DNA from 4 places in the Mesorhizobium sp. LNJC405B00 genome. Region 4 is predicted to be linked to each of the others. Evidence: predicted binding sites of a transcription regulator. Region 4 holds the regulator's gene; each other region holds the start of a gene.
The links. Region 4 encodes LexA, which represses DNA repair genes until DNA is damaged. Its sites were predicted from a motif close to TGTTCNNNNTGTGTTCNG; they were not measured.
Positions count from the first base shown of each region.

Region 1: recA (recombinase RecA) is a predicted target of LexA. The motif match lies at 1,039-1,056, and genes of this name have one in related genera.
Region 2: X756_RS156190 (PA0069 family radical SAM protein) is a predicted target of LexA. The motif match lies at 1,292-1,309, and genes of this name have one in related genera.
Region 3: X756_RS148875 (metallopeptidase family protein) is a predicted target of LexA. The motif match lies at 596-613, and genes of this name have one in related genera.

Region 1 is NZ_AYWC01000016.1:2,518-4,719, reverse strand. Features, by position in the region: gene recA (recombinase RecA) at 1-980, opposite strand, end outside; gene X756_RS141510 (carbohydrate kinase family protein) at 1,263-2,202, shown strand, end outside.
Region 2 is NZ_AYWC01000003.1:563,755-565,956, forward strand. Features, by position in the region: gene X756_RS156190 (PA0069 family radical SAM protein) at 63-1,217, opposite strand; gene X756_RS156185 (glycosyltransferase) at 1,368-1,871, shown strand; gene X756_RS156180 (hypothetical protein) at 2,124-2,202, shown strand, end outside.
Region 3 is NZ_AYWC01000008.1:182,009-184,210, reverse strand. Features, by position in the region: gene X756_RS1000000169935 (hypothetical protein) at 1-573, opposite strand, end outside; gene X756_RS148875 (metallopeptidase family protein) at 802-1,224, shown strand; gene X756_RS148880 (DUF1737 domain-containing protein) at 1,388-1,594, opposite strand; gene X756_RS148885 (CoA ester lyase) at 1,634-2,202, opposite strand, start outside.
Region 4 is NZ_AYWC01000007.1:191,420-193,621, forward strand. Features, by position in the region: gene X756_RS150390 (GntR family transcriptional regulator) at 1-448, shown strand, start outside; gene lexA (transcriptional repressor LexA) at 654-1,436, shown strand; partial or broken gene X756_RS01000000165600 (ComEC/Rec2 family competence protein) at 1,430-2,202, opposite strand, start outside.

The DNA.
Region 1 (2,202 bases), on a different contig from region 4:
GCCGTGTCGGGATTGTCGCGCAGGAACAGTTTGGCGTTTTCGCGACCTTGGCCGAGACGCTGCGAATTGTAGGAGAACCAGGCGCCCGACTTCTCGACCACGCCGGCCTTGACGCCGAGGTCGACCAGTTCGCCGGTCTTGGAGACGCCCTCGCCATACATGATGTCGAACTCGACCACCTTGAAGGGCGGCGCCAGCTTGTTCTTGACCACCTTGACCCGGGTCTGGTTGCCGACGACCTCGTCGCGGTCCTTGACCGAGCCGATGCGGCGGATGTCGAGGCGCACCGAAGCGTAGAATTTCAGCGCGTTGCCGCCGGTCGTGGTTTCGGGCGAACCGAACATGACGCCGATCTTCATGCGGATCTGGTTGATGAAGATGACCATGGTGTTGGAGCGCGAGATCGAGGCGGTCAGCTTGCGCAGCGCCTGGCTCATCAGACGCGCCTGGAGACCGGGCAGAGAATCGCCCATCTCGCCTTCGATTTCGGCGCGCGGCGTCAGCGCCGCCACCGAATCGACGACCAGCACGTCGATGGCGCCTGAACGCACCAGCGTGTCGCATATTTCCAGCGCCTGCTCGCCGGTGTCCGGCTGCGAGATCAAGAGGTTTTCCAGATCGACGCCGAGCTTGCGGGCATAGACCGGATCGAGTGCGTGCTCGGCATCGACGAAGGCGCAGATACCGCCTTTCTTCTGGGCTTCGGCAACTGTGTGCAGCGCCAATGTCGTCTTGCCCGAGCTTTCCGGCCCGTAGATCTCGACGATGCGGCCGCGCGGCAGGCCGCCGACGCCAAGCGCGATGTCGAGGCCCAGCGATCCGGTCGGCACGGTTTCGATCTCGACGACCTGCTCGTTGGCGCCAAGCCGCATGATCGAGCCCTTGCCGAAGGCGCGCTCGATTTGCGACAGCGCCGCGTCCAGAGCCTTTGATTTGTCCACCGCTTTGTCCTCTACAAGCCGCAAAGAATTCTGAGCCATGATACATCACCCCTTGGTCGTCAATGAAGGCCGGACAATCCGTAATCCCTGCCCATTTTGTACTACTTTTGTTCTCGTTTGGCAAGAGGGGTCAAATATCTGAAAAGCAATCTTTATCCGGATTTGTTCTTTTTTTGTCTCATGGTTTCGTTTCCGGATGTATCCACCATTGGGCCAGACGCGCCGGCTGTTTCGATCGGCCGAATCGCCGGCTTGCCTGCGAAGCTCCGCCGCACAGCGTAGCGCTTGTGCGGCTCGAATAACAAAGGTCATATCGCCGGCATGGTGAAATCAGCAAAGATACTGGCGGTGGGCGGCGCCCATATCGATCGCCGCGGCCAGGTGTCGGGCACGTACGTGCCCGCGGCGTCCAACCCCGGCACGATGCGCGAGGATGTCGGCGGCGGCGTATTCAACGCGCTGCGCAGCCTGGTGCGGCGCGGCGTCTCGGCCTCGCTTTTGTCGGTGCGCGGCGGCGATGCCTCGGCCGAGACGGTTGCGCGCGCCATCGCCGACTCCGGCATTGCCGACCTGTCGGCGGTTTTCCTCGACCGCACGACGCCGAGCTACACGGCGCTGATCGATCGCGACGGTGAGCTGATCACCGGCTTTGCCGACATGGCGCTCTACGATTTGGCGTTCCCCAAGCAGATCCGCCGCTCCAAGGTGCGCGAGGTGGTCGCCGAGGCCGATGCGGTGCTCTGCGACGCCAATCTGCCATCAACGGCGCTGGAGCGGCTGGTGGGGCTCGCCGCCGGCAAGCCGGTGTTCGCCATTGCCATTTCGCCGGCCAAGGTGGTGCGGATGATACCGGTGCTGAAGGAGCTCGCGCAGGTCTTCATGAACCGGCGCGAGGCCATGGTGCTGGCCGGCGTCGATGCCAATGCCACCGAGCGCGAGACCATCGACGGACTGCGCTGCAGCGGCCTCACCAGTGGCGTGGTGACGGCGGGCGATGGCCCGGTGCTGGGATTCGACGAAGCCGGCGCCTTCTCTATCCTGCCGCCGGCGCCGAGAAAAGTCGCCGACGTCACCGGCGCCGGCGACGCGCTGGCCGGCGCCACCATCGCTGCCCTGCTGCGCGGCCTGCCCCTGCGCCAGGCATTGCGCGAGGGCGTTGCCGCCGCCACGCTGGCCATTGAAAGCGCCGACGCGGTTCCGGCCTTCACGATTGCGACCTTCACTGAGGCACTGGCTCTTGTGCCCGACGCGCAGGAAATGG
Region 2 (2,202 bases), on a different contig from region 4:
GGACAGGCCGGACGGGATTCTTGGGTCGCCTGACAGCCACGAGGGCAGGGCAAGCGCTACTCTCAGAGCAGCATCAGCTGCTCGGTCGCCTTGGCGGCGGCGACAAACTGGTCGGTTCGGAGCGTGCGCCGCTCGGCGTTGAGGCCGAGCCGCTTGGCCGTGATCTCGAAGCGCCGGCCGATCTGCCAGGCATAGGGGCCGGCGCCTTTCATCCGCTTGCCCCATTCCGAATCATAGTCCTTGCCGTCGCGCATCGAACGGATCAGCGACATCACGTGCCGGTAGCGGTCGGGATAATGGCGCAGCAGCCAGTCCTTGAAGATCGGCGCCACCTCGAGCGGCAGGCGCAGGATTACATAGCCGGCCTCGCGGGCGCCTGCGGCGTGTGCCGAATCGAGGATGCGCTCCATCTCCTGGTCGGTCAGGCCGGGAATGATCGGCGCCACCATGACAGAGGCCGGGATGCCGGCATCGGAAAGCTGCCGGATTGCCTCAAGCCGCTTGGTCGGCGTCGACGCGCGCGGCTCCATGGTGCGCGCCAGCATGCGGTCCATCGTCGTCACCGACAGCGCCACCTTGGCCAAGCCCCGTTCGGCCATGCGCGACAAGACGTCGATGTCGCGCGTCACCAGATGGGATTTGGTGACGATGCCGACCGGATGGCCGCGCGCCTCCAGCACTTCGAGGATCTCGCGCATAATCCGGTATTGTTTCTCGATCGGCTGGTAGGGATCGGTGTTGGTGCCGATCGCGATGGTGCGCGGCTGATAGCCATCCTTCGACAGTTCCTTGTCGAGCAGCCGCGCCGCATCCGGCTTGGCAAACAGCTTCGCTTCGAAATCCAGCCCCGGCGACAGGCCCATGAAGGAATGCGTCGGCCGGGCGAAACAATAGACGCAGCCATGCTCGCAGCCGCGATAGGGGTTGATCGAGCGGTCGAAGGAAATGTCGGGCGATTCGTTGCGGGTGATGATGGTGCGCGGCTTCTCGACCTGCACTTCGGTCTTGAACGGCGGCAATTCCTCCAGCGAATTCCAGCCGTCGTCGAACACATGCCGGCTGACCGGCTCGAACCGGCCGGACGGGTTGATGCCGGCGGAACGGCCGCGGTTGCGATCCGGACGGACGCGCATGCCGCTCTGTTCGATCATCGCATTGGCCATCTCGGCTCGCCCTGCTCCGAAAGCAGCAATGTCCGCACGCACGATATGTTCCATTTTGGCCCTTTCCCAAGGACTGTCGGCTGGCTGTCGAATCGCTCTGTTCATGAAAATAATCCTATTTCGCTGATGAGAACAAAGCAAGAACTTTTTCGTTGGGCCATGCACAACTGGCGCTGCGCCGGGCTTTCCGCTATTCGGCTAAAAATGTTCAGCGTTCTCATCGAAACCCGGGATGACGAAGAAGGCCTTGCCCGCACGCTCGCCTCGTTGATCGGCGGCGCGGTCGAGGGCGTGGTGCGCGATGTCATCGTCTGCGACACCGGCTCGACCGACCAGACGCATCGGGTTGCCGATCATGCCGGCTGCCACTTCGTGGCCGGCGGCATTGCCGCGGGAATCAGGCAGGCGAAGGGTGACTGGCTGCTGTTTCTGGAACCCGGCGCAAGGCTGGCGGAGGGCTGGATCGACGACGTTGTCGCTCACACGGCGCGGCAAACCATGCCGGCGCGCTTTTCCCGTGCGCGCGGCAGCCGCACGCCGTTCCTGTCACGGGTGTTTTCGGGCAACCGGGCGCTGGCCGAAGGGCTGGTCATCAGCAAGCGCCAGGCCGCTGCCCTGTCGAAGAACGCGCACAGCGCCGAAGCCCTTGCGCGCGGTCTCGCCACCAGGCGGCTCGACGCCGAAATCTGGCTGGCGCCGAAGAAGTGATGTTTCTCCCTTTTCCCGTTCCCAGGGAGAAGGGTGCCCGAAGGGCGGATGAGGGGCAGCGTCGGCGTCTCATCCGCATTGGCACGGTCGCAGCACCATCCCTCTTTTTCGCCGCAAAAAGCTATTGTGCATTGCACAAAAGCTGACGCGGGATTAGCATTCCGTTGATGCGGGATATCGGGGTTTGGGTAGTGCCGGAGCGGTAAGCAAGCGCCGCGTCGTCGTTGCTGCCGTTCATATCTGAGGACCCCGATGAACCTTTCGTCCCCTGACAAATCCGGCGCCCCCAGCCTGGAAGCCATTGCCCGCAACGGCAGCCTGCTCCGCCGCA
Region 3 (2,202 bases), on a different contig from region 4:
CTGCGGGCTGCCACGGATTTCGAGGATGATTGCGGCGAGCGCCGTCATCTTCGCGGCCTCCTCGGCTACCCACAGCGCATCGGTGAGTTTCGGCGCCTCGGAAAACAGCAATTGCTCCGGTGCGAGACCGAACATGCCCTGCAATCCCCTGGCATAGGGAAAGCCGGCCTCGCGAAAAATCTCCGATGTGCCGATCCACAGCACGGGCAAGGGCTGGCCCTTGAGGATCAGGCTGACAAGCGACAGCACAAAACCGGCGACGGCCCCGGCATTGCGGGTCTCAAGGCCATGGATTTCGCTCAAGGCGGCTTTCGGAAGGCCGCCGCTCAGCGCCGCATCGAGGCGCTCGACGCCGGTGGCCAGGAAAGCATCCGGCGAAGCCACGGCAAGCCCGCGCCGGATGATGGTGACATCGGCATCGGGTTCAGGCGCGGCGTCGAGACCGCCGCCAGGACCCGCGCGCAGCCCCTCGCCAGCCGGCGCGGCCAGGCGCTCGGGCAGCGTTCCCTCGATCTTCGCGATCTGGCGGCGCAGGGCAAAAACAGTCTCCCGCGCCACGGCTGATGTCGCCATGACGGTCAATTTCTCTCACAATTGTTCCTGTTATGTTCCTATAGATTCCAGAGGGTGCCGGAAGAGTCAAGCGGAGTCAGAAGGAATTTATTCCTTGATCAAAGGTAGCGAGCCAACCTTAGGCTTTGGTCGCAGTCATTCGGTGCAAAGAAACAGTCATTGGCCAGGTACCCGTCCATTTGCCGAGTCCGGAGGGAAAGCCTATATGCCGGGATCAAAGGACAAAGCATGGCCCGCATCTACAAGACCCGCACCTGGCACGACGAACTCTCGCCCTCGATCGAGGAGATGGAGTTTCTGGCGCTGGAGGCTTACGCGCATCTGCCCGACGATTTCCGCAAGCTGACCGGCGAGATCGTCATCATGATCGCCGAATTCCCGACCGACGAGATCATGGACGATCTGTCGCTGGAGACACCGTTTGATCTGCTTGGCCTGTTCGAGGGCCGCGGCATCGCCGAGCGCTGGAACCCGCAGACCGGCGAAGGCCCGAACCGCATCACCCTCTACCGCCGCGCCATCCTCGACTATTGGGCCGAAAACGAAGAGACGCTGGGCGACATCGTCACCCACGTGCTGATCCACGAGATCGGCCACCATTTCGGCCTGTCGGATGATGATATGGAGAAAATCGAAGAGGCGGCGGAGTGAGGCTGCGCCGATATTCAGGTGAAGCCGGCCTGCGAACGGCAGCTTCCTGCGCTTCCGGTGCTCGCGTACTTTAAGTACGCTCCGCTCCGGTTCTCGGAAACCACTGTTCTCGGCTCGGCCTGACCTGAATCTCGACACAGCCTGCGTCCGTGCCTGGCAAAGCCTACCAGTCGCTCAGCTTGGTATCCGGCCCGTATTCCTGGCCGTCGATATCCTTCACCACCGCCTGGCCGCAGCGCATCGATTTGGTCTTCTTGTCGTAGGCGTAGGTCGGCGAGCCGTACAGGTGCCAGCCCTTGTTCAGCGCCGCGGTCACCTTGTGGCAGAAGGTTGAATCGTCGGGGGCGGACAAAAAGCGGTAAAGTCTCATGGATCAGATCCTGTCGTGAGTTCGTCTTTTCGGGGCGGATCATGCGCCGATGGCGGCGGCCTTCGCCAGCAATTTCTCGGCCTGCGCCAGGTGCAGCCGCTCGACCATCCTGCCGTTCAAAGCAATCACGCCCTTGCCGGCATTTTCCGGCAAGGCGAAGGCATCCTTCACCGCGCGCGCCTGGGCCAAGGCTTCGGGCGCGGGCGCAAAGGCTCGGTTGGCGGTTTCGATCTGGGCGGGGTGGATCAGCGTCTTGCCATCGAACCCCATGGCAGCGGCTTCCGTGCATTCGCGCGCAAACGCGTCGAGGTCGCGAAAATCGTTGGAGACGCCGTCGAGCATGTCGATGCCGCCGGCCCGCGCCGCCAGCACCATCTGCATCAGCCAAGGCACGAGGTAGCGCCGATCAGGCGTCGCCAGAATGCCGGTTTCCTTGACCAGATCGTTCGTTCCGGCCACGAAACAAGCTAGGCGCGAGGCCGGGTCGCGGCCGAGTTCGGCAATGGCGCCGATGTTGAGCATGGCCTTGGGCGTCTCGATCATCGCCCAGAGCTTGACGCTGTCGGGGGCAAAATTGTCGTCGAGCACGTCGCCGACTTCGAGGATAT
Region 4 (2,202 bases):
AGACGCGGTCGTTGCCGCCCACTATCGTCTCTCACGGTGCGGGTCTGTTCTCGACGATCCATCGGATGATGCGGTCGACGCGTGGTACGAAAAACACGATGCCTTCCATGCGGCGCTGCTCAGTGCCGCGACATCCAGCTGGCTGCTGCGCTTCAATGCGACGATTTCCGACCAATTGCATCGCCATCACCGCTTTCTGGGTCTGGCCCCGACGCTGCGCGCCGCCGCCGGCCGCACGGATGGCCACCGGAAGGCCGTGGCGGCCCTGCGCGACGCCGTGGCGATCGAACACCATACCGCCCTGATGGAAGCGGCCCTCGATCGCGACGTCGAACGTGCGAAAACTCTGATGACCGCTCACATCGGCTACACGCTGCAGGTCTATGCCCAGAGTGAACCCGGCGCGGATGCTGCGCAGCCCCGTCCGAAAAGGAAGCGGCGATCGTAGCCGACGACGCAGGGCACTTTGTCTTCGTTTCACCCCGTTGCCGGCCAACGACTACGAGCGGCGCTCGCAGCGCCGAACGTTACGCTGAACAAAACGTCAACACATTCATTAAACTTTAAAAGGTTGCGGAACACAACTGGAACAGATAGTGTTTGTTCTGGGTTTGTTTTTTCTGATTCTGGTTTCAGAACCCTTGGGGGCCGCGATGCTGACGCGCAAACAACATGAGCTTCTGATGTTCATCCATGAACGCCTGAAGGAGAGCGGAATCCCGCCGTCCTTCGACGAGATGAAGGAAGCGCTCGACCTCGCCTCCAAGTCCGGCATCCACCGCCTGATCACGGCGCTTGAGGAGCGCGGTTTCATTCGCCGGCTGCCGAACCGGGCGCGCGCGCTGGAAGTGCTGCGGCTGCCCGACTCGATCGCACCAGGCCTCAATGCGGCGAGGAAGTTTTCGCCGAGCGTCATTCAGGGCAGTCTTGGTCAAACCGGCCAAGGGCAAGGCGGCCAAGGACAAGGCGCGTTGGGCCAAGGCGGTCTCGGCCGCCAGATCAAGCCGGGCTCGCCGTCGCGTTCGATGTCGGCCGGCAATGACGATGCCGTTTCCGCGATTTCAATCCCGGTTATGGGACGCATCGCCGCCGGCGTGCCGATCGACGCCATCCAGCATCAGACCCATTCGATCTCGGTGCCGCCCGATATGATCATGGGCGGCGAACACTACGCGCTCGAGGTCAAGGGCGATTCGATGATCGAGGCCGGCATTTTCGATGGCGACACGGTCATCATCCGCAATGCCGACACAGCCAGCCCCGGCGAGATCGTGGTGGCGTTGGTCGACGATGAGGAAGCGACCCTGAAACGCTTCCGCCGCAAGGGCGCCTCGATCGCCCTGGAAGCCGCCAACCCGGCCTACGAGACCCGCATTTTTGGACCGGACAGGGTGAAGGTGCAGGGCAAGCTTGTCGGATTGATCCGGCGCTACTGAGCCGGCTTGGGTTTGTACTTTTCACGCTGGTTGTAAGGCGGCAGGCCGCGCGCTTCGCGGGAGAAGCGGCGTTGCTCGTGCCAGGGGCGATACGGCTTGTCGACGGCGAAGCGGATGGTTGGCGCTGCAGCTGCCGATTGCGGATCGAAGAAGACGGCGGCGCTGCCGTCGCGGGCCAGCTGTTTCTTCGTCACGACCAGCACCAGCGGGTCGCGGCACGGATTGTAGGCGGTGGCGTCATCGATGACGATCAGGCTCGCGAAGGCACAGGCCGGCCGCGCCGTCTTGCGGTCTTTCGCAAGCGCTACAATGGCTCCGGAAGGGTGCCGGGCGATACAGAGATCGCCGGTGCAATAGAAGGGCGAGCCGGGCGGCAGATCGAGCGGATCGAGATCGAACCGCGTATCTGTTGCCTCGAAAATCTCAGGTGGGATAATGGTTTTGGCCCGCAGCGCCCGTTTCCAATTGTCCGTGGTGAATTCGTTGGAGCGTTCGCGGTTGAGGGCGAGTTCGCCGCCACCGATCGGCATGGCCACCAGATGCGCATCCTCGGATATGAGCACGTCGGGCGTAAGCACCTGCGGCACCGTCAACAGGCCGGCCAGCGCGAAAGGCACGGCCGCCAACCTGAGCCAGGTGGTGGCCATGGTGGCGATGACGAGGGCGACCGCCACCAACAGCACCGAGCGGATGGAGATCAGCCCGACGGCGTCGACCGGCGAGCGCTCGGAAATCCAGGCCGATATAGCGATCATCGCCATCAGAC